DNA from 2 places in the Paenibacillus sp. NPDC056933 genome. Region 2 is predicted to be linked to the other one. Evidence: riboswitches for the same ligand, from Rfam matches in the RefSeq annotation. Region 2 holds a riboswitch; the other holds the start of a gene.
The links. Region 2 has a riboswitch for cyclic di-AMP ahead of ACFTRD_RS06460 (C40 family peptidase). Riboswitches for the same ligand answer to the same signal wherever they lie in the genome.

Region 1 (15,196 bases), on a different contig from region 2:
GCTTAGAGCATGCGTGTAGAGCGGAGGACGGTTGGTGTCCCTCGCTTTAACACGCGTGTAATCTGACCTCATTGATTCGCCTTGACCTTCTTGCCTTATTTCTTCTCAGCCAGCCACATCGCAACATTCGCGATTTCTTCATCCTTCAACTTGTCTTTGAACGAAGGCATACCGCCGCTTTTACCTTTGACAATGGTGGTATAAATCTTTTCCACATCGTCCTGGCTTCCAATCTTCTGCAGACTAGGGCCCATGCCCCCTTGAAGCTGATCACCGTGGCAGGTAATACAGTTTGCTTTGACCAATGTCTCAGCCTGTCCTGCATCCATTGTAACTTCCGGCATGGTTGGTTTCGCTTCTTCTGCCACTTCCTCTTTTCCTGGAAGCGTAAACATTAGTACAATAGCTAAAGCGCACGCTGCAAAAAATACCCCGCTCATGATCCATTTGTGCATCCCTTATGTCCCCTCCAGAATGAAGATCATCTAACCTGAAACTATCCATATCATTATAACGGAACCTGTAGTGACATCATAGCATTTTGTGGTAATTTTTTGAACTAATCACATAACCGGGGACTTTTTAGTGCCATTTTATGATTTATTTATCCCCGAGGACCTTCATAGACCATGCAATAAAAAGGTTTCAATCCACTTGGTGTCTGTCGCTCGTATGTATCCTTCGTGACAAATCCAGCCTTTTGATAGACACGAATAGCCCGGTCGTTCCAGGTTAACACTTCCAAATCAATTTCGTTCAGAGGATTTCGGCGAATCGCCTCCTGTACAATGGCCGATACAAAAGCCGTCCCCTGGCCCTGGCCACAACGTCCGGGATGCATACCAAGCCCAATGCGGGTGACACCCTCAAGTGGGAAGTACTGAGCGAACCCGCAGACCTGATGATCCTCTCCCAGCACCGCCGCATACTGTTCCTTCCGCAGCTGGGCATCCCCAAATTCAACTTCCAGTGCTTTCATCTGCTCCCAGGGCAGCCAGCTATAAATATTATAAGGCGGGTCATACTGCCAATCACAGATTTGCTCCGCATGTTCTTCTTGCATGGGCACAACGTGAAACGTCACAGAGGCTTCATCCATACAACTGCACGCTCCTCTCATTGTGAACAAGCTATAATGATTTTGAATTTGTCCATATAGATATGTCATTCCATAGCTAAGCTTGTTTTCACTCTACAAAAGAGGCGTTCATTTGGCAAGTCCTCGTTTTTGAAAAAAATTGAAACAAAAGTTCTGGTAAATTCGTTTATATTAGAGTGGGATGGGTAAAAACATTATAAGAGCGCGGACGAAGCAATACAAAATAGCTCTATAATAAAGTAAAGGTTAGGTTTGATAGCTTATCCCGAATACTTTTGAAGGAAACAAAGCACAAAAAAACCGCCGGATACATTCCTGCGGAGAATGTACCAGACGGTTCTATTATGCTTCGTTACAGTAGTGTTATGGTTACAGCATGACGTTGCTCAGCTTGTCCCTAGTCGATGGCCAAAGTCTCATATGCGTCCGTGCTCATAATCCGTTTAGCGCCAACATAGCGGTTGGCCCAGTAGCTTTCACTCAAAGCGCTGATTGTTACTCCCTTAGAAGAAGAGGAGTGTGCAAACTTTCCATCTCCTACGAAGATCCCTACGTGCGAAACCCCTTTACCCGTTGTATTGAAGAATACCAGATCGCCTGGTCTCATTTCCATACGGGATACCGAGTCACCCATGTCGAATTGGGAACTGGATTGGCGAGCCAGATCAATGCCCAGCTTGTCGAATACATAACTTGTGAACCCAGAGCAATCAAAGCCGTTAAGCGTTGTTCCCCCGCTTTTGTATGTAGTTCCCATTGCTGAATCAATGACTTGGTCCATTTTTGAATCTGCGAATGCGCTGCTCGCTCCAAGCGATAATGCGAATGTAAGGCTGAGAACAGCTGCGGTTAATTTCTTTTTAAACAAGAGATATACCCCTTCCAATGCCTGCGAGGTTAGCTTAAGGATTCGGTTGAAGGTCCCCTATGATCCCTCTGTTGCAAGATCAATTCACCCATAACTGGTTCCCCCGCTTCCCAGGTGCTAGGAATTTGGCTATGCTAGTTATGCACCTGTGAAATCAAGAAATGACGATTAAATTTTAAGTAGTTACAAATATGAAGGTAAAGATTACAAAGTTGTTACTAAAAACTCACTGCGATTATTGTAACAGAGGTATATCAGTTTGGCAACGTTTAGCAATAAATTTAGCAAAAAAAACCTCGACCTTTGACGGGGAAAGGTCGAGGTTTGCTTATGTAGCAACATTTGGCGAATGTAGCCTTTACATAGAGAGGTTAATCATTTTTAACCGTTCATACTAACCTTTGACCGTCTTGGACTGCCATAATCGGAAGTGCGCACATATTTTCCATAGACTGAGCAGACATCTGGCGAGTGGATACGTCTGTTGTAGTATAAGACCGGTTAAACCGGTTACTAACCATGAGGCAGAAGTAAAGGCTCCAAAGACCAGCAGATGGAGTCCGCCCAGAAGAATAGCGATACCGCTTAGAGCGATGACATGACGTAGTGCTATCCATACAGCATGTAAGGTGCCGCGGACTCCGCCTTCCTCGTCAGGAGCTGAGATACCAAACTGCATATAGAGCAGGGCATAATGGATAACCCACCCGTATATAATCCAGCCAGCCACGTAGGGAATGCCGGGCAAGAGCAGATGTAATGAATGAAAGCCGTCCATAAAAATGGAGTACAGTTTGGGTACGAGCCAGTAGGCAGGCAGCAGCAGTAATATTGTGCGAATGGTGTACAGCAACAGCATCGGTTTCCAAAGATGTTTAATTCCGCGCATGAATGGAACGCGTTCTTCTGAATGATTAAAATGCTGGAGCGAATAGAGCAGACCTGCCTGAATGAGAGGGCTAATGAGCATTCTCAGCAGCAACATGGCCCCCAGAATCCAAAGATAGCGATGAACCTCCGGACTCGTTGACAGGCTGAGCTGGCTCTCCATTTTGAATAACATCGTGCTTAACTCTCCAACATCAGGCTCCGGATAACGCAGGAGCAAAGGGACCACAGCCGACTGTACCATTTGATAGAGGAAGTATCCCCATATTAGTTGATAGATAAATAAGAGAGCTGCAATGAACATATGCTGACGGACGAGAAACCAGCCTTCACGTATTTTTGCTTTCATTGTATCCACCTCACCATGACAGACTTCCGAATATGGCCTCTATAAGTTTGGTTGCGCTCATGCTCCAGCGGGATTTGGTTGGCTCATCCAGTCCGGCTTTCAGAAAATTGTTCATATGCCGATTCTCCAGTACAATCGTGTACAGCGGATCTGTCATAGCCCAGGACACGGGAGAAGAATAGGTTAGTTTGTAAGTAATGCGTTTGTCGCTACCATCCCATTCCTTGGTCATGATCTTCCCATCCTCGAACACGATTCGAACAGGTACCTTTGTATAATCACTGCCTTTTTTCTGCAACGTAACGGAAGACTCATACAACGTTTGACCGTCTTTCGAGACGGGGTTCACGGTAATCTTCTCCACTGCAAAATCGGCCATGCCGTCCCCGTACACATACTGATTAAAATAGTCGGTCCAGGATGTACGCGTCACTTGCTCCACGACGTTTTGGAAATCAGAAGAGGTAGGGTGTTTGAAACGATACTTCTTCACATAGGTCGAGAGAATGCGTTCCATTGTTTTTGCACCAACCTGCTGTTCAATCCCAAGCAATACAAGCTTACCCCGAGTGTACACATTGGCAGCGTAATGATTCTGGGAATCAAACTTCCAAGCCTCCTGTGTTAGTGAAGCCGGAGAGATGATAAGACCTGATTGCACAGGCAGATTAGGGATCAGTCCGTATTCCTGTTCCATCAGTTTGTCTTCTGCATAAGAAGTGAATCCTTCGTCAAGCCAAGCCTCTTCAAATTCATTACTGGCAACCATGCCGTAAAAATACTGATGCCCAATTTCGTGCACGACCGTGCGTTCCAGATCGTAACCAGGAGCGGAATCATCTGCGCCGAAAGCGGTAACCAGCGTGGGGTATTCCATGCCGCCTGCACCATTTCCCGATTTTGGCGGGACCACGATGGAAAGGGTAGAGTACGGATAAGGGCCAAACCACTTGCTGTAATTGGATAGCGCTGCTTTGGCTGCGTAGAAGTACCGTTTCTTCAAATCCTGGTGAGCAGGGTCGAGGTACAGCTTGATTCGTACACCTGGCACATTGGGAGCAGAGAACGGCTCTTCTGCATACACAAAATCAGGAGAGGCTGACCATGCAAAGTCGTGTACATCATCGGCATAGAACTGATAGATTTTCTCCCCGTTTTTCACCACAGCTTGCTGGGTTGGAAATCCGGTAGCAGCCACTTTGTATGTTTCCGGTACCCGGATACGAACACTATAGATGCCAAAATCAGAGTAGAACTCCGAATTGCCGTGATACTGATGCAGGTTCCAGCCTTCGGCAGTCCGTCCTCGGGTGCCTGCTGGTTCATATACACTAAGCTTGGGGAACCATTGACCTGCCATCACAAAATGGTCCGCCGTCCCCATACGGGCAAAGATTTTCGGCAGCTTGACCTCAAATCGGGTGTGGAGCGTGATACTTTCGCCGCCTTTGACAGGTTTGGGCAGTCGTACCTTAATGAGCGTAGTATCCTTTATATTTCCGTCATCCGGTTGCACATACTGCATTCGGTGCAAGAGAGAGAGCCCGTCCTCTGTTTTCATATCTGTAATGTTCATGGAGCCATAACCGTTTGTAGGCATAGTATCACCGCGAAGTTTCCCGCCGGATTCCTTCATAAAGGTGGTGTCGGCAGAAGAGAACGCATTGGGATACATGTGAAAATAAAGCTCACTGACGGTTTTCTTTCCTGGATGTGTCCAGGTTAATGTCTGGGTGCCTTGTAGCACATTCCCGTCTACCAGCTTCACATCCATGTGATATTCCACTACACGATTGCTGAATACCTCAGCGGTTGGGGTCTGTACGCTTTCTGGAGGTGTCTGGTTATTGACGGGAGCCGGGGGCTTGCCCGATTCCGGTGCGAGCGTAGGCAATTCGGATGGATTGGAGCGTGTGGAACCCAGAGCGAGCCATATTCCTCCGGTAAGTACACATAGGGCTATAATTGCGGTGAGCCAGCTCTTGGCGCGTCGTGGAATCATCGATAAATACCTCCCGTTGACAAGCATCTACAGCATGTATATGTTTGCAATGGGACGATTATTAGTTAAAATATTTGTATCAACCCTTGGAGGCTATAAAATGGACCAAAACGAGCAAAACGGCAAAAAACAGATTGCCTTGAATATCGTTAGTGCAAAGAGCAAACACAAAGGATTCGGTGCAGGCTCCATTGATTTGAACAACCTGTCCCCCGTTATTATTGATAACGGCGAAGCGAAGATTGACGTCGGTGCGATGCACGCAAAGAGCAAGGTGGAGCGTGGCATCAAGTTTTCAACCAATCGTGAAGATGTACCTAACGGACGTCAGGTATGGCTGGTATGGGTCGCTGTGGATCGTACAGAGCAGGGACAGCTGTATGGCGGGGCAACCGCATGTGAGATGTGGATCGATACAGAAGCGAGACGTGGATGGAAACTGCTGGCGGATCATGTGAATCGAATGGATTATGCGATGAAGCGCCGTTTCATGTTGGATGAACTTGGCCCTGAAGATCGCGCAGCACTCAAGAAATTGCTGATTACCCATAATGAAGAATGGTGGAACGCTTCCCCGGACGAATTGAAGGAAGCACTCGCCTAATTTTTCTAGCTTGATCATTAAAAAACAAAAGTCCCGTAACCGAGCGTATCGGTTCGGGGCTTTTGTTATGTGGCGATGGAAGGCAGTAAAGTGAATACAGGAGTGGATACATGATCTATGAAGGGAATGGTTGAGACTAAAACCAGAAGGACAGACGCATTTACGCCATTACGTATTTGCGTCATTTTGGTTATTCCACCCACCAGCGTTTGAAATCCTTCCACCATGAATGCTTCTCTTCCTGTATTCCTTGCTGGTTTTGCACCTCAAGACTGTCTTTATCTTTTTCTGAACCTGAATCGTCCGAAGCGCTGCGACAGACCTCGGTCGGTTCCGTCCCGTCTATAAAAACTTCCAGCCGTTTCTCGGCGCAGCCATTACCAGCCAGTTTGCCGGACTCGGGATCGATATACACACTGACGACGTTATCAGGTACGGTGAAAATCTTCGGTGGAACACTTGCAAGAGCCTTTTCCGTGAACTGGGCAAACATCGGTGCTGCACGACGTCCATCCGAAGTGGAAATGGCTTTACCCTGATCATAACCGACCCAGACCGCCGTTGAGAGCTCTGGGGTGAAGCCGACCAGCCAGGCGTCCGTATTCGTTGTTCCGGTTTTGCCAGCAACAGGCCGTTTGATGGCGGCGGAGACCCGGTTACCCGTGCCACCATTTTCGAACACACTTTCCATTAAACGGGTTAATACATAGGCTGCAGCGGGTTCTACAACCGTCTCGGCCTGGGTCTGCGGTGCTTCATATAGGATACGCCCAGCGGCATCCGTCACTTGCAGGATAGCCACAGGTGGTGTACGTTTCCCGCCAGCAGCAATGACAGAAAAGGCTGAAGCCATCTCCAGTGGACTGACTGGTGAGGTGCCGAGTGCAAGAGAGGGAACCGGACTCAGGTTGCTCGTAATCCCCAGACTCTGGGCCATATCTACCACCTGTTCAGGTCCAATCTGCATAATCGTATTCACTGCATAGATATTGTCCGAAGCGGCGATGGCTTGCCTCAGGTCAATCTCACCCAGGTATTTGTCTCCGAAGTTACCGGGTTTATAGGTCTTGCGATCATTGTCATAATGAAACAGGGTTGGCTCGCTTTTAAACATGGATGCACTGGTAAGCTGTTTGGATTCCAGGGCAGCCAGATACATGATCGGTTTAAAAGCAGATCCTGGCTGGCGTGTAGTCGCCAGTACATGGTTAATCTGATTGGTGCGGTAATTTTTGCCGCCCACCATCGCTTTGATATATCCTGTACGAGGGTCGATGGACACGAGGGCGGTTTCCAGCTCACTTTTGGCGTCCATGCCGTTGGCTACGGCGTCTTCTGCCGCCTTTTGCACACGCAGATCCAGAGTGGTGTATATATTCAATCCGCCATGATCCAGCATCGCTTCACTGATACCCAATTCCTTGATGGCCAGATTCCGGATATAGTCTCTGAAGTAGGGGGCACTTTCCACGGTTTTACGTTCGCTTTCCGGTTTGAACGAGAGCATTTCCCCATAAGCTTTGTCTGCTTCGGCTTGCGTAATCTTGCCGGTTTCCACCATCGCATTTAATACGACCTTTTGCCGATCCTTGGCGTTCTTCATATGGTTATATGGAGAATAGTAGGTTGGACCCTTTGGAATGCCTGCAAGCATGGCACTTTCGGCAAGGGTCAACTGTTTGGCTGATTTGCCAAAATACATCCGCGATGCTGCTTCAATCCCGTAGGCGCCATGACCGTAATAAATTTCATTCAGGTACATCTGCAGAATTTCATCCTTGCTGTATTTCATCTCCAATTGTGCCGTGTACATGGCTTCCTTGGCTTTGCGAGTCCATGTCTTTTCATGCGACAAATACAAGTTGCGTGCGAGCTGTTGGGTCAGTGTACTTGCGCCCTGAGACATCTGCATATGTTCCAGATTAACGAGTACAGCCCGTCCCATTCCTCGGATGTCGAAGCCGACATGATCATAGAATTTGCGGTCCTCTACAGCCAGTGTGGCATGGACCAAATCGGGGGAGATGTCTCCCAGTTGCACAGGTACCGAGTCTTTGCCCCCTGCAGAGAATGTAGCGATCACTTCACCTTGGCTATCGAGAAGTCTGGAATTGCGATCCGAGTCGGCCAGCGGCAGGCTGGTTGCGTATAGATAGACCAATCCTGCTGCCATGGCGATCAGGCCGAGAATAGCGAGCAGAGTGAGGCTTTTAATGATTTTTCGTATACGGAACCCGCGTTTGCGGGTCTGTTGGCGTGGTTGGGTCATGGGACGGGCTCCTTTCTTTTCTTTCCAGTATGGGAATTCAATGACACGGATATTCAATCTGCCCGTTTAACGGTTTAAAATATAGCTTTTTTGCAGAAAAAACCGTTTTGCAGTATAAACGTCTATCGCGTATAATGCAAAAGGGTAATGAAAAGGTACGGTTCGGTACAATATATCAAAAGGCAAGCAAAGATGAACGGTACCCATTGTCAATGATTTGTTGGTCCGTCAGTCGCTATGCTCGCTGTGGTCAATTTAATCTATAAAATGAAGTGAAACGCGGACCTTTCCCGCAGCCAGCAACCATAACGCTATATGGCGCCGAACGCTGGACGTGCTTGGGCGAATCGGCAGCGCAGGGCGCTTTGTCCGGATATGGCTGATCATTAACTTTACGGAAAGAAGGTAGAGATTATGGAATTGTGGTTTACGGAGAAACAGACCCCGGTATTCGGGATCACCGCGAAAATTAAACAGACGTATGTAAGCGAAAAGACTGAATTTCAAGATTTGGCTATGGTAGAAACCGAAGAATTCGGCAACATGTTACTGCTCGACGGCATGGTCATGACTACGGTGAAGGATGAATTCGTTTATCACGAAATGGCGGCTCACCCTGCACTGAACACACACCCGAATCCGAAAAAGGTTCTGGTCGTGGGTGGCGGTGACGGCGGAGTTATCCGTGAAGTCATCAAGCACGCTGCTGTAGAAAAAGCGGTCCTCGTCGAAATCGACGGAAAAGTGATTGAATACTCCAAAAAATATTTGCCTGAAATCGCCGGTAAATTGGACGAGCCTAATGTTGAAGTGCTTGTGAATGACGGCTACATGCATATTATAGAACATAAAAATGAATACGATGTCATCATCGTTGACTCTACAGAGCCTGTAGGTCCAGCTGCTCCACTGTTCGAGCGCGGTTTCTACCAAGGTATCTATGAGGCGCTGAAAGAAGACGGAATCTTTGTTGCTCAAACGGACAACCCTTGGTTCAAAGCGGATCTGATCCAAAAAGTAAACAAAGATGTAAAAGAAATCTTCCCAATTGTACATGTGTACGGTTGTAATATTCCTACGTACCCTAGTGGTCTGTGGACATTTACATTAGGTAGCAAAAAACATAATCCGCTTGAAGTGGATGAGACGCAAATTCCGGAGATGGATACAAAGTATTACTCTCCACGTCTACACAAAGCAGCATTCGTTCTTCCTAAATTCGTGGAAGATCTGACGAAATAAGGAGGACTAAACTAATGAAACTAGATCAAGCTTATTCAGGTAACGTGTTTATTTGCAGTTCCGAGGATTATGAGAATTCCAAAGCAGTTATTTATGGTATGCCGATGGATTACACCGTCAGCTTCCGCCCAGGTTCCCGTTTTGGTCCTGCCCATATCCGTCAGGCATCGGTTGGACTTGAAGAGTACAGCCCTTATCTGGACAAAAGCATTGTGGATATGACTTATTTTGACGCAGGGGATCTGCTCTTGCCTTTCGGTAATGCTGGGCGCAGTCTCGAAGTCATCGGAGAATATATCGGTGGCCTGCTGGCTGACGACAAATTCCCGATTGGTCTCGGCGGGGAACACCTTGTCACTTGGCCTGTCATTCAGCAAATGTACAAAAAATATCCGGATCTTATCCTGATTCATATTGATGCACATGCGGACCTTCGTGAAAACTATGAAGGCGAGCCATTGTCCCACTCAACGCCAGTGCGTAAAGCAGCTGAATTGATGGGCGGCAAAAATATTTATCAGTTCGGAATTCGTTCCGGTTCCCGGGAAGAGTTCCAGTTTGGACGGGAGAACATCAACTTCTATCCGTTTGAAGTGGCAGCTCCGATGAAGGAAGCTCTTCCGAAAATGGGTAACCGTCCCGTTTACGTGACAATCGATATCGACGTGCTTGATCCATCTGCGGCTCCGGGTACAGGAACAGCAGAAGCGGGCGGTATTACGTCCAAGGAACTGCTTGAAGCCATTCACATGATCGCAGGATCAGATGTAAATGTGGTGGGTTGTGACCTGGTTGAGGTGGCCCCTATTTACGATCCTACGGAACAGACACAAATTGTGGCTGCGAAGATGATCCGTGAAATGCTGCTTGGATTTGTGAAGTAATAGCAAAATAACAGCGTCCTCTGTCTGTGCCAGGTTGAAGCCTGCGTAGGAGAGGGCGTTTTTCATTGTCAACATTTCTCTGTGTGTTCCTCAACTACTCCTGTTTGAGTAACTGACTGAATGATTGAGCCGACACTATTCTGCCAAGCGGAATAACGAAGTTAAATTAAGTTAACTTAACTTAATTTAATTTAACTTAATTTAACTTCTGCCCAGAGCTGTGTTATAATGACTACATAAGTATTCAGTAATATATTTATTGATATATTACATTCGTGAAGTATATGGTGATCGGGTTCGACCATATACTAAAAAAGAGCCTTCACCGCTGGAACGGTAAGACTCTTAGGACCTGAAAGGCTGTGGATTGCCACGGCGCGCATGAAACAAATAAATATCTCAAGCGAAACCCACCGTCAGGCGATCAACCTTATGAGGTGGGTTTTCGCTTGCTACGAAACTTTTTGCGCAACCAACGGTAAAGCTTTCGGATACTCAGCACTAGACTGAGGATCGCAGCAATCCATCGGATTACATCAAGCAACGCCACAAGTTTGACCATCGACGACACCCCCTTTCGGGAAGCTGCGCCGTGATCTAGAAAACATCCACCGTTATTCAAAAGTCCATAACATTAATTATAGCACGTACGTTCCCGTATCTCTACCATTTGTTGTATATATGATTACACCCGCACGTTAAGCGAATACACGTATGTGGGGTGACTCTATCTTAATATTTATATAATATGGAAATAGAGGAAGGTGGTTTTGATATGCATGCAATCCGGGCTCAACTGAGCATGTATCCCAAATGGTTCGTAGCGGTACTTATGATATTTACCCTTAATCTTATATTAACAATGACTGTGTTCCTCAATTTAACGCTGATACTGGTTAATCTCGCCATGCTATATGTTGCCTTTAGCGTCAGAACACTTAAATACAATAAGTTGTATTTTGCCCTGTGCCTTGTTTTAAGTATCACTTTTGTGATTATTGCTTTTAAGACATATCCCATTTAATTCAGGCTCTTAGCAGAGATTAATGATGAATCACTCAAGCCCGTGAGATAGAAAATGTGGGCATGAGTGGTTTTTTTATTGCAATAATGTCACGCGGGATAAACAAATTGTTACGTTAAATCCTGCAAAATAGGGTAAAAACATAGAAGGAGGTGTCACGATGACAACAAAGAGCAGAATGACATGGAAACGAATTGGCGCACTCGCCCTATCGGTAACACTGGCTTGGGGATTGGGACCGGTACATACTCTACCCGGCGCTAACGCTGCATCCTCCCCGACATGTGGAAGTGGAGATCATGGATTAACGGCTACGTTGAAAAAAGGCAGTGGTGTGGAAGATCAACGACTGCAATTTACGGATATCGATTTTCTAAACAGTACAACCGGACGGGCTGCTGGTGAGGGATTTCTCATTGGTACATCGAATTCAGGTTGCACTTGGCAGTCCATCTATACAGGTCAATGGCAGTTCGCACAACTTGATTTCCCGAATAATGTGAATGGATTTGCTTTGGCACAGGTAAAGGATTCTCCAACGACGTATCTCATCCGCTCAACGGATGGCGGCGCGTACTGGACACGGATGGATACTAAAGGCATACAATTTAAACGAATTGACTTTCACAATAAAAATGAAGGCTTCGGTTACACCTATAATAGTGCTTATATGACGAAGGATGGTGGTGCAACATGGAGCCCGATCTCCACACCAGCCAATACACGCGGAGCTGTGTTCACAACAGAGAAGCAAGGTTATGTGATTGTAGCGGTTCCTGGCTCGGGGTACCGAATCATGCAGACAAGTAATGGGGGCAAGAACTGGACGCAATCGTTGAAGGTGGCCTCAACAACCTGGAGCGGTGGAGATGTATACGCAAGCGGTAACCAGGTATGGGCCCTTCTGTATGGCGATGCAGGCATGTCCCAGCAGTCGTATTCCCTCTACGCGAGTGGGAATGAAGGCAAGAATTGGAGACAGGTCTTTGCTCAATCGACAGCAGGTGGTGGCCCGGCTCCAGGTGCAAACAGCACAGGAAATGGAAAAGGCCCCGCAAACCCAGGGGGCCACCCGGGGAATATGGCGTTGATCGGTAATCAAACGGCCTATCTCTCCGCAGGATCACCTGCAGCAGGCAAAGTAGGGATTGGACGTTCTTATAATGCAGGTTCCACGTGGAAAAACATCGACCTCAAAGAGCCGGGATATAGCTCTCGCATTTCGTTTCCTTCTGCCAAAACAGGTTGGCTCGTCGTAACAAGCGACAATTCACCTGCGATTTATGAGACGACAGATGGTGGAACAACATGGAAGCAAAAAATGTTATTACCCGCTGAAAACGAGTAAATGGCGTCATGCCATGGAATAATTTTAAGGCGATTTCAATCAAAAAGAGTATAAATCTTAACTTGTTTGGCCTGATGAGGCCAGCGCAATCAAACAAGCCTTTTCCGGACAATTGAAGCCGGAATGGGCTTGTTTGTGTTGAAATAAAAACGGTTGAATCCTATTCAAAAACACGTTATTGTAAGCGATAACAATTACTTTTTGGGGGGTTGAAATTATGGTTGAGGTTATTTTAAAAGCTGATTCGGAACAAGGATTAATAAACCGTAATATATATGGTCACTTTTCCGAGCACTTGGGACGCTGTATCTATGAAGGGTTGTGGGTAGGAGAGGATTCACCTATTCCGAATACGGAAGGCATCCGTAACGATGTGCTGACTGCACTGCAAAAGCTTCATATTCCGGTGCTTCGCTGGCCTGGCGGTTGTTTTGCCGATGAATATCACTGGAAAGATGGCGTAGGTCCAAAAGCGGAACGTGCCCGAATGATCAATACACACTGGGGCGGCGTAGAGGAGAACAACCATTTTGGTACCCATGAGTTCCTGAGATTGTGCGAATTACTTGGCACGGAGCCATATATCAGTGGTAATCTGGGCAGCGGTACAGTGCAGGAAATGCAGGAATGGGTAGAGTACATGACCTTCGACGGCGAATCTCCAATGGCGAACTGGCGTAAAAGCAACGGTCAGGAAGAGCCGTGGAAGTTGAAATATTTTGGCGTGGGGAATGAGAACTGGGGTTGTGGCGGCAATATGCGACCAGAATACTATGCGGATGAATATCGTCGTTACGCCACCTATGTGCGCAATTACTCGGGTAATCAAATTTACAAAATTGCGTGCGGTCCAAACAGCGATGATTATCGCTGGACGGAAGTGGTAATGCGTGAAGCTGGTCGTTTTATGGACGGGATCAGTCTTCACTATTACACCATCCCAACAGGAGATTGGGCAGATAAAGGACAAGCGACAGGGTTTGGGGAAGCCGAGTGGTTTGCGACCTTGAAGAAGACGCTCTTTATGGAAGAGCTGATTGTGAAGCACTCCGAGATTATGGATCAATATGATCCCGAAGGCCGGGTAGGTATCATCGTGGATGAGTGGGGAACCTGGTATAACGTTGAACCGGGGACAAACCCTGGATTCCTGTACCAACAAAATACGATGAGGGACGCCGTGCTTGCAGCGGTCAACCTGGATATTTTCAACAAATACAATAAAAGAGTACAGATGGCTAACCTGGCACAGATCGTGAATGTGCTCCAGTCCATTGTGCTGACAGAGGGAGAAAAGATGCTCCTGACGCCAACGTACCATGTCTTTGATATGTATCAGGTCCATATGGATGCGCAGCGATTGGAGCTGAACTATGAAAGCCCTGAATATGCTTTCGGGGATGAGAAGATCCCTCAACTCAGTCTGTCCGCTTCCCGCAACAAGGATGGCGTTATTCATGTGACAGCGAGCAATCTGAGCGCTACGGATGAACTGGAAGTTGTAATTCAGCTTGAGTCAGCGAAAGCCACCAGCGTATCGGGCACACTTTTGCATCACGCTGATTTCGGGGCGTACAATACGTTTGAACAGCCGGAGCAGGTAAAGCCTGTAAACTGGGAAGATCTCAAGCTGGAGGATCATACACTGCGGTTTGTACTTCCACCCGCATCGGTTGGGGCCCTCGCTGTAGAGGGGTAATACAATGAAATCATCCTTAATTGGAGGACGTGTCGAACGACAGGCACCTTGCAAGGGATGTGAGGATCAATACGATGTTAAAATCAGTGAAGCCAAAATAGCGCGGCTGGTGGAGCTGGCCTCGCGCTCGCGTCCGGCTGTCCAGGATGCCGAGTATGAACGGCGTTTATCCATCTGTTCCGATTGTCCAGGATTACAATACGGTACGACCTGCCGCTATTGCGGCTGTCTCGTACAGGTGCGAGCCAAACTGGCAGAGTCGGCTTGTCCGTTTCCTTATGAATCACGATGGACCTGATTTAGAACGTATTTCTTTATTAATGAAGGAAGGTGGAGCTGCACTTTACAGGTGTGGCTCTGCTTTTTTTGGCGTTGCCTGGCAAAAACTCTGAATTTGGATTTGAATTGAGCGGGTGAACTGGATATAGTTATACAGTAGAGTGTAGGGTAGCGAGCTATCCGAGAATATGAGCGCGTATAGCGGCACAACACAGGAAGGGCTGTTCTCACCGGCCGTGCCTGATTTTGCGTCGCCTCGAATATAATGGAGGTTAACATTCATGTCGAACATGCGACCGGTTCAGATCCGGCTGCACAGCCGTTATGAAGGTGAAGATGTACTGCAGGAAATGCAGGGTGAAGCCGTATTGAAGGGATCTGTGCTCTATGTTCGTTATGAAGAACCACAGGCTGGGCCCGAGGGCGGAATCACTCGAACAACATTGAAGCTGGGCGGACAATCCATCAAGATTATACGTCACGGCGAGGTGGAATCGGAGCAAACATTTGAATTACATCGCAAACTCCCTGGTTTTTATCGCTCGCCGTATATGTCGTTTGCCTTGTCCACGCATACACAGGAGCTGGAACTCTCCATTCAGGGATTGAGCGCACGCGCAGCGTGGAGTTACGACTTTTAC
Region 2 (15,196 bases):
CAGTCGCTGCTCCGAATCCAGCGGATAATAATACGTTGTGTTTTCGGTTTGGGCTTCGTTGTTCCACATCATGCCTTTTTTGTTCATGTAGACTGCATACTCCAGCGCCTGATTGGCCTGATCAAAGGAAAGACTGACCTCCGTCAACGATGTAAAAAGATTTCCGAATCCTGACTGGATGGTGATCCTGTATTCATTGAACACATACTGTGCCAAGTTCTCCATGATATGCGTGATATCTTCCTTTTCACGATCCATTTCAGAGTCGGTTTCCTTGGAAAAGAACAGGGTGACCACTTTATCCGAGCCCATATCCGTCATCAGCACGTCTACACCCAGTTCAGCCAAAGCCTGTTTCAATAGCAGTCGAGAGGCGTTCAGTTCATTCAGGATCTCAACGCTGTCCATACTGGCATAACCTTTAATCTGGATAATCCCTGCATATCCCGTGCCTTGATACAAACTAATATCTGCCTGTTCGGCGGCGGAAAGGACCTCATCACGTGATTTGAATTCGCCGGAGATCAACCGCTTCAGGAAAGCATCCCTGACCAAAGGGAGCTGGCGATTTAATTCGGATTCGAGCAGCTTGTTCTTGGTAAGCATATCGGCGATATTTCCACTCAAAAAGTCAAATTCATTTTTGGGAGCCGAATCATCCTTCCCAAACTGTTCTTTCATTACACTTAACAGTCGATTGATTGGAACGCTGTTGCGATAAGCCAGCACAAGTCCAACAATGAGTCCGATGAGCAGTGTGCCACCCGTGATCAGCATCGTCATCCCCTTGATCCTGTTTGCATTCTCCATCAAGACATGACGGGGAATGCCCGCTTGGTATACCCATCCGTTCTTATCAGATCTTGTAGTGATCACAAGATCATCCCCATAAAACTGGCTGACTCTACTTGGGTCAAAATGAGAGTCCGAGGCCATTTTTACCATCTCGGGCTCGGAGCTCCCTTGCAGAGCAATGGTATTGCCCTCCGCATCGCTGATATGAACCCAGCCACCGTATCGTTCATTCAGGCTGGACAACAGACTTAGAATCATTTTCTCGTCAATGATTACAACGGCGACAGCCGGTGAAGTATCATGGAAGCTGTCCAGAGGCAATGACTGCATATATGTGATTACCGAAATCTGCTTCCCCCTACTCACATAGGAACTAAGCGGTTTAATCTCACTCCGGTGGGTCTTCCCCAATACGTCCTTCATCCATTCTTCCAACGAAAGATCGTTATAACGAAAATCAGTGTAATAGTGATTCGGTCTGTAAGATGAACCCGGGGTCAAAATTAGATTGTAATTCGCAAGATAAATATAATAATTTTGTAGAAAATCATTAGTCTGGCCAAAGGTCAACACATTCTCCATGGTTCTCCATATTCCATATACGTTGGTTTCGTCGTCCCTTTCATTCATAAGAACGTTCAATTCCTGATTGACCGCAAGCTGTCGGGTGAAGCCCTCCACTTCCGCCATGCGGCGCTCCAATATTTCCTGGCTTTTCTGCAGTTGGGTAACGCTGTTCTCAATGGAGATGGATTGTGTCACGGAAATTGAAGTCAGATAAGACATATAACCGCCAATGCTGGGTATCACCAAAATGATTACGTAGGAAATTAAAAATTTACGAAAAACACTGGAATATTTAATGGGTAACCCTCCTCCCCCTCCTTGAGGTATTGGTAGCGTTATCAAAGATAATAATATTTTCCGAGTTAGTCAATTGTTTTATCTCATTCTTCAATCGTGTTTCATTCGGGAATGAATAAAAGGCAACGATAAAAAGAAGAGTATCATTGCTTTTTTTAACATTTCCGAAGTTCTTTGGTTTGGAGTAATGTGAGTCTCCAATAGTGTATTTTTTGTACAACAAGCTCCCTTTCCCATAACTTCTTATCATTCAGAAAAAAGGGGCCGAAATGGCCCCTAATCCTGTTTCACATCATTTTTTCTTCTGGTCTTCCCCATCTATCAGGGACTTTGCGACCTGATCCACCGAAGCCCCTTCGATATCACCGAAGGCCCAATGCGTGGAAGGAACATCTTTCCACTGTGGCTGTGAAACGTCAGTGAGCGGCGTTCTCCCTAAAACTCGGTTGATGGCAGCAACTGCTTCTGCTCTTGTCAGTATAGCGTTTGGTCTAAAGGTTCCATCCCTGTAGCCTTTCATGATGCCTGCACTCTGCGCTTTCAAAATGGCTTCTTTGGCCCAATGACTGCTGATATCAGAAAATCCATGGCCTGGAGTTCCGGAATTCGGACCAAGAAGGGCCATAAGACTGGCCATTTCCGCACGAGTCAATGGCTGATTCGGCTTAAATGTGCCGTCTTTGTAACCTTTCATCAACCCCATTTTGCCTACCTTGGCAATGGCATCAGCTCCCCAATATCCGGACTGAACATCACTGAACTCAACCATCGGTCCAGTGGCTTCTTTCTCAGAGATCAATGCGAGGATGGTTGCCATCTCTGCACGGGTAAGCTTGTTATCCGGCTTGAACAATCCTCCCGGATAGCCTTGAATATACGCCTTATACTGAATATTCTGACCATTGTCAGTTCCTGTTCCCCCATCTGGTGTGCCGGATTCCGGAGTCGGCGATGGTACAGAAGTGTCTGTAGGCTGGACGACTGGAGTCGATGGCCCGCCTGAATTCGATGGTCCGCCTGGATTGGATGGCCCACCTGGGTTCTGCGGATTTGTTGGTTCACTGTTTCCGATAGGGACAGTAAATTTCAGTTGATCAGCCAGCATGAGATCACCGGATTTCTTGACAGCTTTAAGTGTATGCTGACCGTTGGCCAGTCCAGTGGTGCTGTAAATCTCCTGCATCATTTGCCGGCTTGAATTGTATGCGTTCACGGTTTGCTTCAGCTGGCCGTCGACATAAATATCCACTTCCCCCTGCTCCGGTCCAGTAGGTGTATTCAAGCTTATTCCGGTGCCCTTGAATGTATATTCGAAGAAGTCCCCATTCACCGTCGTAGAATGTACGTCATTGAGGTAATCCCCGCCAAAGGCAAAACTGAGATTCAATGTTCCCACAGGCTGGGCAGCAAGGTACGTTTTGCTCAGTGTAACGTGATCTCCATTAACAGTATAATCAGTGCCCCGAATCAATTCATTAGAGCCGTTGTTAATACCCTTGAAGCTTTCCACCTGTTTCAGCAGCGTTACATCAATATCAGCCTGAGCGGAAGTTAATTTGTCAAAGCTCGCATTCACCGGATTAATCATATTCGGGAGTTCAACCTTGAGCATATCTAGCAGCATGAATCTACCCGATTTCTTGACGGCCTTCAGCGTGTGCTGCCCATCCGGCAGGCCCGAGATGCTGTACAAATTCTGTTGTGCCAACCGTCCGTTGCGATACGCACTGACCGTTTCCTTGAACTGACCATCCACATAGATATCCATATCCCCCTGTGACTGGTCTACCTCCGTGAACAACTGGATCCCTGTACCTCGGAAGGTATACTCAAAGGAATCACCATTTGTCTCGGTATATTGTACATCATCCTTATAGTCGCCCATGCCTCTTCCAGTGCTGCGGGACCATGATCCATTGTATTTCATTGCCGGATCGTCGTTATTGATCAGTTCATAACGAATGCCCGTTGTATCACTGACCCTAACTCTAAGAGTCTGCGGATCACCAGCGCTGAAATTGACGGTCAAGTCATTTGCCCCTATAGGCAGTTGGGTGAGATATTCTTTCTTGATGGTCAGTTTGTCATCGACCACCGTATAGTCGTCTTCACTGAGCTGCACCCCATCATTTTCAATTCTGATCAGTGTATTTCCGTTCAATGACAGCGTAACAGCAATATCCTTCTGTTGTTCTGTTGCCTTGTCAAAGTCAGCAGAAGCTGGACTAATGGTACTGTTCTGCCCTCCTGAAGGAATTTCCGTTGTTACTCTAAGCGCATCCAGCAGCATATATTGGCCCGATTCTTTGACCACCTTCAAGGTATGCGAACCACTTTCCAGTTCGGCTGCACTATACAGCACCTGTTGGACTTCTCGTTCACCACTGGTATAAGCGTTTACCGTTTCAGGCGTTCCATTGTCGAGTGTGACAATCATGTCTCCCAGTCCTTGATCCTTCTCCGTCAGCAGGTCAATACCTGTTCCTGTAAAGGTATATTCAAAATAATCGCCGTCCTTTTCAGTAAAATGAACATCTTCTTTGTAATCCCCGAAACTTCTTCCGGTGTTTGGACTCCACGAACCCTTGTATTGAATATGGCTGTCATCATCATTAATGTAAACCACATCGGTAACGGCAGCAGCATCCATTGAAACCGCATTTGCAACATTTTCTACATTCGTGATTGGGTCCACTTCTGCTTCCAAGTCAACTCCTTGCTGCGTATTCGCAGAGTCTGTGGTCGAGGAATCCGCAATGGCGATGCTTAGATCCTGTCTGCCATCGATTTGCTCCTTGCCCCCGTTACGCTTCCAATCCCCACTGTAACGCATGCCCGTGTCATCATCATTAACGGCCGATGTGCCGCTCACGGCAGTTACTTTAAGCATTCGGGAAGCATGGGGTTCCAACACGCCGCCACTAAATTCCGTATTAAAAGTTCCCAATTCGGAATGGCTCCAAAGGTCTCGGACCAAAGCCGGACCTTCGAGGCCAAGATCGCTCCATTTCACGTTCACCTCTGCACTCCGGTTGCCCAGATTGAACAGAGCTACGCTGTATGTACCATCTCCGTTATTGGCATACCATACCTGCTGTTTGGTGTCCATGGAAACCGGATGGGCTGGACGTCCGGCCTGATTGACCGCAATGACTTCATCATTCGTAAGCAGCTCCAGTCCATAGCTGTCCAATCTGGTCAGATCATTACCTGTATAAAGCGGTGCTGAAGAGATTGCCCAGAACGTGGTAGCGGTCTTCCGCTCGTCCCTGGTCAGACCATCCATCGAGCCATTCCCGACATTCAGGGAATCAAAGTCGTTCCAGCCCCCTGGACCTGCATCGCGCCACCAGATGGCCGCGATGGGGAATAAACGTGAAATGCTCGACCATTCCGTTAAGCCCTTACTGCTGTCGTAGGCTTCAACATCCCAGTCGATTCTCCAACCGTTCGCATACTTTTTCCAGAAATCCACGTAATTATGGTCGAGCGCCCAGGAAAGCTCAAACCAGATGTTATTTCTGTCCAGGGCTTTGGACCATGCCTCCACATCACCGCGTGCATCCCGACTCAGGTTATTGATTCCCGATCCCGGAGTTACACTGTCGAATTTGACAAAGTTAATGCCCCACTCCCCCAGAAGATCGGCAATGGAATCGATGTATTTCTGTGCGCATGGGTTCGTAAAATCGATTTTGTACGTGTACGAATCCCAAGCATCCATAACAACGAGCGGCTTTACCGCGATATCCTGCATACGACATGCTCCACCCGTCCCATAAACCTCAAGATTTTTGTTATAGGCGGTGATTGATAATCCCGGGATCAGATAGATCCCGATCTTCTGCCCATTATTATGGACATAATCGATGACCTCCTGAAATCCGTTCGGATAAAGAACAGTACTCGGAATAGGACGGCCATATTCATCCTCGTCACCGTTCCAGCCAGCATCAATATTAATGTATTCATATCCATGGGCCTGCAGCTTCTCACGCATGGCATCTGATTGCTTCTTAATGCTCTCGGCCGATGTCCAGTTACCCGCCCCGTCATACACCTGCATGCTGTAGCTGCTCCAGCCCATATACGGCTTTTGGGCGAGACTTTTATCTGCTGCTTGTGCCACATTACCTTTCGTCCCCATCATCCCGAACTGCACTGCCGCAATCATGAATACCATAAAACACATTGCCATCCTTTTTCCGATTCGTTTCAAATTATCCCTACCCCCTCTGAATTTGGTCATTCAAATCATGGTTGATAGCGCTTCCATACGAGAAAAGAATAGTGGATGCATGATTCACAGAATAGGTACAATTCGGTATTTTACGTACAAATAACCTGAATTGAAGGGGCAAATCGTCGTAGAACGAACATCTTTGCATTACTGGATAAATAAACAAAGGAAAACTTCTTCTCTTTTCAAGTTGAAAGAATGAAATGAGATGCATTAGGACGAACACCTATTAAAATCCGTAAACAAATAAAAAGGTTCCTCGAGTGGCATCAATGCCCTTCGAGGAACCTTTTACGTATTACATATGATGCGGTCGAGAGGACTCGAACCTCCACGGGGGTAAGCCCACACGGACCTGAACCGTGCGCGTCTGCCAATTCCGCCACGACCGCGTATATCATATCTCCGAGATATTATATCGCGGCGACAAGAAGTAATATATCATGTGGAATAATTTGTGTCAACAAAAAAATAATTTTCCCATTCTATGTTTAAAGCTGTATTCTTCCATCATTTCATGTAAAACAAAAAACCAAGGCCAACACAGTTAACAAGCGCTGTATTACCCTTGGTTTTGTTTGGATATTAAGTATGAGTCAAATTATTGTTATTGTTTATTTTATTGTTCTGATTGAAATTGATGAAAAGCGTGAAAGAACTATATCTTGGAAGGCCAGTTGCCGTACCAGGCATATCCGCCTCTTCTTTCCTTATCGATTTCGCTGAGCTTGTATTTCACAACCCCATCACGTCCTACGAAGATCGGTTTATCTGTTCCAATTTCGTAAAAGCGAGCCCAAATTGGTGCTGCGCTTGAATCAGCAACGATTTGGCTATCCCCGTTTTCTCTAACATATTTGTACCCTGTGATTTTCACCTTGTTGAACCAGGTTTCTGCCGCTTTGATTGAAGCTGTAATTTTTGAGTTCGACGGTCTTGTTTTCAAAAACTTCACAATCGTACTGCTCTCTCCAGCACTGAGAGAAGGCACTTCGTAAATTCTTGCTCCTGCAGGTTTAAGGGAACTGGAATCATGCTGCTGTCCCCATGCAGTCAGTTTGCCATTAGCGACAACCTGTGTATTCAGAATAGCGTCTACTCCTTTGGCAACTGATTTTTTACTGCGATCCGCAAGAGTGCTGTCGATGAATGAGAAGTCACCTTGGCGTGCACCTACTTCATCCAGCATGTACATGACATTAATCATGGCATCATCGTTGAAGGTGATGTGCTTGTGATAACCTGAGCTCTGGTATACTTGCGGCCATCCGCCATTGGAATATTGCATGTTTAGTAGAAAGTTGATTCCTTTGATGGCAACAGCCGAATACCGCGGGTCATTAGTCTTCTTAAATTCCTTTGCTAATCTTCTGATTTCTGAGTATGTAGCTTTGTTATCAATCGTGGATTTCGCCCACTCGCCGCTTGTTTCCTTATAATCTTTCTTCCATCCTCCGTCAGCACGCTGATTTTTCAAGATATCAGCAATACTCGCTGTCGTTCCCGAGGCGTCTGCAGCAGATACCTTCGCAATTGGCTGATATACTATTCCAATAACAGACAGAACCATTGTACAAGCCATAACAAAGGATGCAAACCTTACTTTTGATTTAAACATCAGATTAGAACACCTCTCCCGCTTCATTTTATGCAAACTGTTTCCCTGATCCTGCCCTCCTTATATTTGATTATAAGATCAAACTTTTTCTTTTTATCCAATATGTGGATTGGATAAAACCATTCTATGCAAAACAATGAATTATGTCAATATTCGCAACAACATGTAACAACTACTTTGATTCCTGTTAGTGTCATCCAAACCCTTGCGAAAAAGCAATTCATTGTCCAATTTCTATCCATTTGAAACAGTTGTTACTTTTTTGTCATCGGTTAGATACGCACTTCCGAGTTTTTTCTACATGGAAAGCTGGAATTCCGTTAACATTGAGGTGCTAAGAAGTGATTAAAACCGGTTTGACATTTTCGTATTTATGCAATATAGTTTCAAAAGGTTACAAAAACTTAATTATTCATTTGCCGAGTTTCATGTTTGAAAACGGGGGAACCATTTTGGGTGAATTATTCTTATACATAGGAAATATAGGGAACCTTCTACCGAACCCTTAGCTAACTCCGTAGGCATCGAAGGGAGAACATTGATTTTGAAAAAACTTATTATCTCCATTTTTGGAGCAGCAGTTCTATTTACATCCGGTGCAGCAAGCACAGAGGCAAGCAGTATTAACACCGTCGTTAACAACATGACTGGCATACCTTACAAATGGGGCGGCACGACAATGGCTGGATTTGATTGCTCTGGATTTATGAGATATATTTTCAACAAATATAGCATTGAATTACCACGCACTTCCCAGCAACAAGCTAAGGCCGGAACTCCGGTATCCAAAGCAAATCTGCGTACAGGTGATCTGGTATTCTTTAATACGATGGGCAATGGCATTTCACATACGGGTGTATATATCGGTGGCGGACAGTTCGCTCACGCTTCAAGCAGCAAGGGTGTCAGCATCACCCAATTATCCAACCCTTACTTCCACGATCGTTTTGTAACAGCACGCCGGGTAACAGGGCAGTTTATGTATAATAAGATGCTTGGCAAAATATAAGTTGAACACGAAAAGGCTTCGGTAATAACCGGAGCCTTTTCTTTGTCTACATTGATTTTCTACAAATGCACAGGCATGATGTTATAATCAGGCTGCAATACATCTTTTTTAATGCAAGGCCTTCTGGACTCTCATCGCACCCTGTGACAGCGCATGACCGCCGCCTACGGCTCCAGCTACAGCAACCGTCTCCATAATCTCCTGGTCGGTCGCTCCTTTGGCACGGGCCTCTTCCACATGGTAAAACGTACACACCTCATTGTTGGCGAACAATCCGATGCCCAGTGCAATCAGCTGTTTGGTCTTGGCATCCATCACTCCTGCCTGAAAGCATTCTCCTGTGAACTCATGATAAGACTTCACCACGGAAGGCAGCACGTCGCTTAATTCTCCAATCTGGTCCTTATAGGCATGAACCTTATCATTCATTAGTGTCAAGATTACCGCACATCCTCTCGGCTGATATGTTACAAGCTCTCACTGTACCTATCTTCTCTCCCGAGAGGTGCAATTATGCCAAATCATCCATGGTAAATGAACCTAAAAAGGCATGTCCTATTCTTCGAGCAGACTCTTGCGTGGTTCGCTGAACAATTGATACCGATAATTCCGGTCGAGTTTGACCACACGACGATTCTGACGGCGAATGAGCACCTGCTCCCCGTCCCAGGCTACGACAATGCCCGTCACATCATTCGACTGAATCTCGTCTCGTACCACTCTTACTTTTTCACCCGATAAACGCAGTGCATCCAATTCTGCATCACTGATCATATTCCCGGCGCCTACTTTCCAAAAAATTATTTACAAAAAGAGACCTAAATGAAAAGTCATTTAGGTCTCACGTGACTGTATTGGACTGTCATGTCATTCGAAAGTATGTCCCGACTGAAAGTTACCGCTGCGCGTGCTCTTTGCTGTCGTTCTTCTCGAACCAAAAATCAAGCACTTTGGCGGACATCACACGTTCTTCAAGGTACTCCACTTGATGCGGTGTAAATTGTTCTTTCCAAGAGAAGGACAACTCTTCGCACAAGCCTACAATCGTCAGCAATTCTGACCAGGCAACGTAGCGTTTGTACCAGAAAAATTGAGGATGTTCAATCATATAGGGATAAAGGTCATCGAATTCCGTATGTTTACAATCCAGGGCACGTTCAAAATGAACTTTCGATTCCGCCAGCTTATCAATAAAAAATTGTTCTGTTGCCGGTTGGTTCCCCATGGTGTTGCCTCCTCTCCCTAACATAACCCCATTATAAATGAAATCGGCAGTCATGCAAAGGCATTGTTCAAAAATTAGGCCCTATTCCTTTAAAATGTCACATTTCATTATCATCAAATTGCACGGTACCGTCATTCAGTGAACGAATGCGTACCAACGCTTCAACCGGGATGCCCTGTTCTCGAATGGTACGTGCTCCGGCCTGAAAACATTTCTCGACCACGACACCAAATCCAACCAGTTCCGCACCCGAACGTTCAATAATTTTGATGACACCACGAGCGGCATCTCCATTGGCAATGATATCGTCAATGAACAAAATACGGTCATTCTCATGAATGTATTCACGGGATACCATGATATCCGTTACGATTCCTTTGGTAAAGGAAGGCACTCTTTCACAGTAGGCGTCGGGGTCAGCCAAAAGTGTTTTTTTGCGACGGGCAAATACGAGCGGAACACCCAGCTCATACGCAGCAGCAAAGGCGACCGGAATCCCGGAAGACTCCACTGTAAGGACCCGGGTTACACCACTTTCTCGGAAACGAGCAGCAAACTCACGCCCCATCTCCATTGTCAATTCAGGATCAATCTGATGATTTAGCAGACCATCCAGCTTAAGCACCTGATCCGAGATGACTACACCTTCTTGTAAAATTCGTTGTTTCAATACTTCCATAATTTGACCTCCCAAGCCTATCCTATGACGTAAAAGTATCATATATCTGGCTATCAGTTCAAGCGAAATTGACTATCCCCTTGTCTGGAGCATGCAAATGCCCCCAAAGATGCACATCGATTGTCATGACTTTGATGGGTCAAGCATACCTTGTACCATGGCACCCGCATGTCCAAACTATTCAGGGGCCTGAGAGGGGAAGCGCATGAAACAGGCATTTCGGGTGCTGCAGATCGCATTTACATACATTGGAACGGTCGTAGGGGCCGGCTTCGCTACAGGTCAGGAGATATTGCAGTTTTTTACCCAGTATGGCAAATGGGCCACCATGACCATCGGCTTATCCACCATGCTATTTGTCTGGTTAGGTACGAAAATGATGCTGATTGCTCACGATACAGGCTCACGTTCTTATGAAGATCTCAACAAGCATTTGTTCGGTCAGAAAGCAGGAAAATGGATTACGTGGGTTACCCTCCTGGTTCTCATTGGAGTAAACAGTGTCATGCTGGCTGGAGCCGGTTCGGTCTTTGTAGAACATCTGGGTATGCATTACCAGACCGGTCTGATTGTAACGCTTGTCGGTACATATCTGCTGCTTGGACGGGGTATCCAGGCCATTCTGCAAATGAACAGCATCGTGGTACCGATGATGCTGCTGCTCTCCCTGCTTATGATTACAAGCACCATACATCATCCCGGCGCAGACCGATTTATTACGTTAACCACTGACAGCCATCCAATCCAGGTCTGGTTATCTCCCCTGTTGTATAGTTCATTCAACCTGGCACTTGCTCAGGCTGTACTCGTTCCGGTAGGGAATCAGATTCGCAGCCGGAAGGTACTGAAATGGGGCGGTGTTCTGGGCGGAATAGGGGTAGGATTCATGCTGATGGCCGCCCACTTCGCCATGTCGGCACAGATGCCTGGTATCATGCAGTTTGAGATTCCAATGGGCAGTATTGCCTTTCAGCTTGGATGGGTAGTGCAATCTGTGTATGTATCTCTGATTTTCATGGAAATCTTCAGTACGTTTGTAGCCGACATTTATGGAATGACCCTCCAACTCAGACAGCATGTCGAAGTACATCCCAAAATAATCACACTGGCCATCATGCTGTTATGTTATTCGCTCAGCCAGTTTGGTTTCAGTTCCCTGCTCTCTATCCTTTACCCCATTTTCGGAAGTTTGGCACTGATCTGGGGGGCAAAATTGATAATGGATCGATGGGGGAGCTTTCGCGGACGCAACAAAAACCTGTAAATAACACATCCTGATGATACGGAAGGAATTTTTCCTAAATATATCAAAAGCCGCTGTTCGCACAGCGGCTTCTTTCTTTCCCACCCCAGCGCTTAGCCCTGGCTCGGAAATTGCAAATATATTTTTTTTAGTTCATTGACCGATCTGCCCAAAGAATAATGAGTCTTGGCCTTCTCACATGCCGAGCGGGCCAGCTCATAACGGTACGCCGGGTCAAGCATAACCTTCTCCAGCGCTTCTGCCAATGCAGACGGATCTTCTGAGGGGACCAGCAAGCCATTACTGCCATTCTCGATCTGCTCAGGGATACCGCCAACATCTGTACCTACAAGGGCGAGACAGCTAAGAGCCGCTTCAGCAAAAACGGACCCAAACGCCTCTGCCCGCGAAGGAAGAACGAAGATATCAAAGAAAGGCATGAATTCCTCAGGGTGAAGCGTGTATCCGTAAAAAATAGTTTCATTATAAATGCCCAGCCGCTGGGCCAACTCTTCCAAATCTGGACGTATCGGTCCATCTCCGATAATATGAAGCACGTAATCATGTCCCCGAGCTTTCAGCTCGGCACAGGCTTTGAACAGAATATCCAGCCCTTTCGCCGGAACCAGCCGACATACAGTGACCAGTTGTGGAATAGCATTGTCATGAGGAATCGGCTTAAACCGTTTCTCATCAAATCCATTGGGTATTACACCGATGACATCGGGATGCTGCACATAAGGTACCAGATAACGACGGAAAGAATCCGACACGGTCAACAGACGCTCTGCCTGATGCTCCAGTTCACCATAGATGGCCAACAGGAATTGATGCTCCGGTCCGTCCGGCTCAATGCGTCCATTCAGAATCAGCTCTCGCTCATAACTGGAGTGGATCGTTTGAATGAGGGGAACATCCGGGAAAACGTTCTTCATCGCAAGTCCGGCTATAGGGTGATGGGCATGAATCAGATCGTAAGGCTTCTGAATACGCAGCTTGGTCCACCACAAATAATCCCGGTAGGTTTGCATATATTTTTGCACGACAGAACTGTCCTGATACTGTGTCCAATCGAACGTCTCGAACTGGATATCTTCTCTGCCCTTGTTACGAATTCGCTTCGGCAACGAGAACAGATCCATCTCCCACCTCGGGGTTGTAAACCTCTCTTGCATATAAGGAATCATAGAGGATACACCTCCGGGCTGCTCCGGAGGAAAGAAAAGCGCCTGCAGCAATCTCACCGTTAGTTTCCCCCTTTCTTGCATAAGTCTTTCAGTACATCTTCAATGATGATAAGTCTCTCCTATATATTATGACATATGGAGGCTTGAACATCTATAATTCGTTGGAGGTGACCCATCCGCCTGATCATTCCCCGACTCCCTTTTTTACTATGCGTTTATCTTTTTCCTGGGTCCAATCGTAGGTCAACAAACGCAGGTATCTAGTCTGGCAGCTTGGACATTACACCGCTCAGAGATTGAAGCTTGCAGCCTGCAATCCTTGAGTCGTATATACAGCATATTCGAGTGAAGCTTGACTAAGAAGCGGGAACAATCGTTAACCAGCTAACCAGGGTTGACTGCTTTTTCATATGTACTGAAACCGCCTACCTCCGCGACGAAGGTATAGCCATTGCGGGCGTAAAAAGCATTCAATGTGGCATTGTCTGCTCCACAATCCAATCGAACGATGTATTTATCCTCGAATTGGATGCCGCTGCTGGACCATTGCAAAATCGCACGTCCCAATCCACCTTGAGCATACTTCCTGCGAATCGCTAATCGGTGCAAATAAAGTGCACCATCCCCGGGATGCGCTTTGCTTCCCCACAGATGTGCATCCCACGCACTGGGCTGACTCATCAAAATGACCATGCCAGCTATGTCAGAACTCTTCTTAAATACAAATACGTCTCCACGCAGAATTGCCTCTGCCGTATTATGGGAATCCTCACCTTTTAACAACGCGTTCCATTGGGAAGACCCTTGACTCCGCAGCCATTCGGCGGTTTCCATGAGCAAAGACCTTACCTCTTCCGTGTCTTCCGGCTGAGCCTGTAAAGCTTTAAATTCATCATTAATGTAATCTGTACGGATCCTGAATGAATGCTTCATAATTCTCCTCCACTTCCCAGGTCTCTCTTAAACTAATGGTACTATACCGGGAAATGACTTTTTCGTCAAAACGTAAACAAAAAAGGCAAGAGGCTGCTGCCTCTTACCCATCAATCTTCGCTTCATCAATAATTTCATTTCGATATAACATCGTAAGATGTAAAGTATCAAATTCAAGCTCTTTGTCAAGCTCGCGCATCAGAACTTCCACCAGACTCTTCCGCTGAGCGCTTGTACCAGGAACCTGATACTCCATATAGCCTGACAAATCCGGACTAGAGGTGTCAATCGTTGCCGTACCGACAGGTAACCCTCCGCGTTCTTGAAGAAACAGTTCATACACCCGGAACTCCCGATCTTTGCGTGCTAACATCACATAACAAGCTTCTTCAGCTGCTTCAATCTCATCGAGATCTCCGTCCTCCTGCACCTCAAAGTCATCTGCAAAATCCCGGTGCACCCATTCCACGGAGTCCAGCTCATACCCTTGATGCCACATGCGAATCGTAATTGTATCGATAGTTTCTTCATCCAGTTCTCGGATCAGCAGCTCTGCCGCTGCATCCTGATAACTCTCCGAAGGTTCATCGTACCAGTGTATCTCGCCCTGCACATCGGCACCATATTGTTTCAAAGATGCTTCGGCGAGTTCTTGTCCACTAGCGTCATTGAATAGATAGGTGGATATGCTTCGTCCGGCACTTACCATCTCCATCTCCAACATATGTCCCGGGTCTTCATATATAAATGATTCGGCTTGTGAACCGGGTAACACATGTACTTCACTTGAATCAAACCGATCATTCTCTCGATCGTTGTAATACAAGTCTTCCGAATGCGTCGACTCATTTAGCCCATCTGTGTGGGTATCTGGCTTCTGTAACACAGAATATAATGTACCGCAGCTTACGAGCACCTCATATTCTGCAGCACTTACCGCATCCGCGAGAGAGCGAATATATTTGTGTACCTGCTCTACAATCACATGTTCTGTCTCGTCAGGTAGCGAATCTTGTTCCATCTGAAGACTACCGGACACCCGATCTCCTTCCCTGAACACAAGCAGGAGCGAACCCGCATATTGACCATCCACCATAATATCCTGCACTTCGCCACCTGATGTTCGAAGATCAGGAATCAGCTCTATTTTCAGTTTCATGTACCTGCCCCCCTCAGTTCCTAACGTTATTCTGTTAGGTTACCCTTGAGAGCGAGAGTTTATAAGGTACAACATCTTTTCAGATTTAAGAATGCTATCATTGGACGGATAACACATATTTTTGAATAGCATGTGCCACACCGTGGTCATTGTTCGAAAGCGTAACTTCATCCGCAGCAGCTTTGACTTCCTCCGGGGAATTATCCATGGCTACCCCTTTACCTGCAAAAGTTAACATGGTGAT

Region 1: it holds a riboswitch for cyclic di-AMP, as region 2 does, so the genes downstream of both, ACFTRD_RS31935 (C40 family peptidase) here and ACFTRD_RS06460 (C40 family peptidase) in region 2, are expected to answer to the same signal.

The regions. Positions count from the first base shown of each region.
Region 1 covers NZ_JBHUQN010000012.1:17,387-32,582, reverse strand. The annotation lists gene ACFTRD_RS31945 (c-type cytochrome) at 96-455, opposite strand; gene ACFTRD_RS31940 (GNAT family N-acetyltransferase) at 605-1,099, opposite strand; gene ACFTRD_RS31935 (C40 family peptidase) at 1,497-1,967, opposite strand; cyclic di-AMP (ydaO/yuaA leader) riboswitch at 1,971-2,108, opposite strand; gene ACFTRD_RS31930 (hypothetical protein) at 2,362-3,204, opposite strand; gene ACFTRD_RS31925 (M1 family metallopeptidase) at 3,215-5,206, opposite strand; gene ACFTRD_RS31920 (YwhD family protein) at 5,307-5,810, shown strand; gene ACFTRD_RS31915 (transglycosylase domain-containing protein) at 6,001-8,079, opposite strand; gene speE (polyamine aminopropyltransferase) at 8,494-9,321, shown strand; gene speB (agmatinase) at 9,336-10,205, shown strand; gene ACFTRD_RS31900 (beta propeller repeat protein) at 11,390-12,577, shown strand; gene ACFTRD_RS31895 (alpha-N-arabinofuranosidase) at 12,795-14,276, shown strand; gene ACFTRD_RS31890 (DUF6171 family protein) at 14,281-14,574, shown strand; gene ACFTRD_RS31885 (YwiB family protein) at 14,837-15,196, shown strand, end outside.
Region 2 covers NZ_JBHUQN010000001.1:1,381,861-1,397,056, reverse strand. The annotation lists gene ACFTRD_RS06480 (helix-turn-helix domain-containing protein) at 1-1,581, opposite strand, end outside; gene ACFTRD_RS06475 (X2-like carbohydrate binding domain-containing protein) at 1,952-5,878, opposite strand; tRNA gene ACFTRD_RS06470 (tRNA-Leu) at 6,208-6,291, opposite strand; gene pelA (pectate lyase) at 6,558-7,517, opposite strand; cyclic di-AMP (ydaO/yuaA leader) riboswitch at 7,925-8,056, shown strand; gene ACFTRD_RS06460 (C40 family peptidase) at 8,062-8,526, shown strand; gene ACFTRD_RS06455 (carboxymuconolactone decarboxylase family protein) at 8,635-8,964, opposite strand; gene ACFTRD_RS06450 (hypothetical protein) at 9,082-9,300, opposite strand; gene ACFTRD_RS06445 (hypothetical protein) at 9,422-9,751, opposite strand; gene ACFTRD_RS06440 (xanthine phosphoribosyltransferase) at 9,849-10,430, opposite strand; gene ACFTRD_RS06435 (YkvI family membrane protein) at 10,636-11,694, shown strand; gene ACFTRD_RS06430 (glycosyltransferase family 4 protein) at 11,787-12,917, opposite strand; gene ACFTRD_RS06425 (GNAT family N-acetyltransferase) at 13,245-13,793, opposite strand; gene ACFTRD_RS06420 (hypothetical protein) at 13,897-14,952, opposite strand; gene ACFTRD_RS06415 (Cof-type HAD-IIB family hydrolase) at 15,050-15,196, opposite strand, start outside.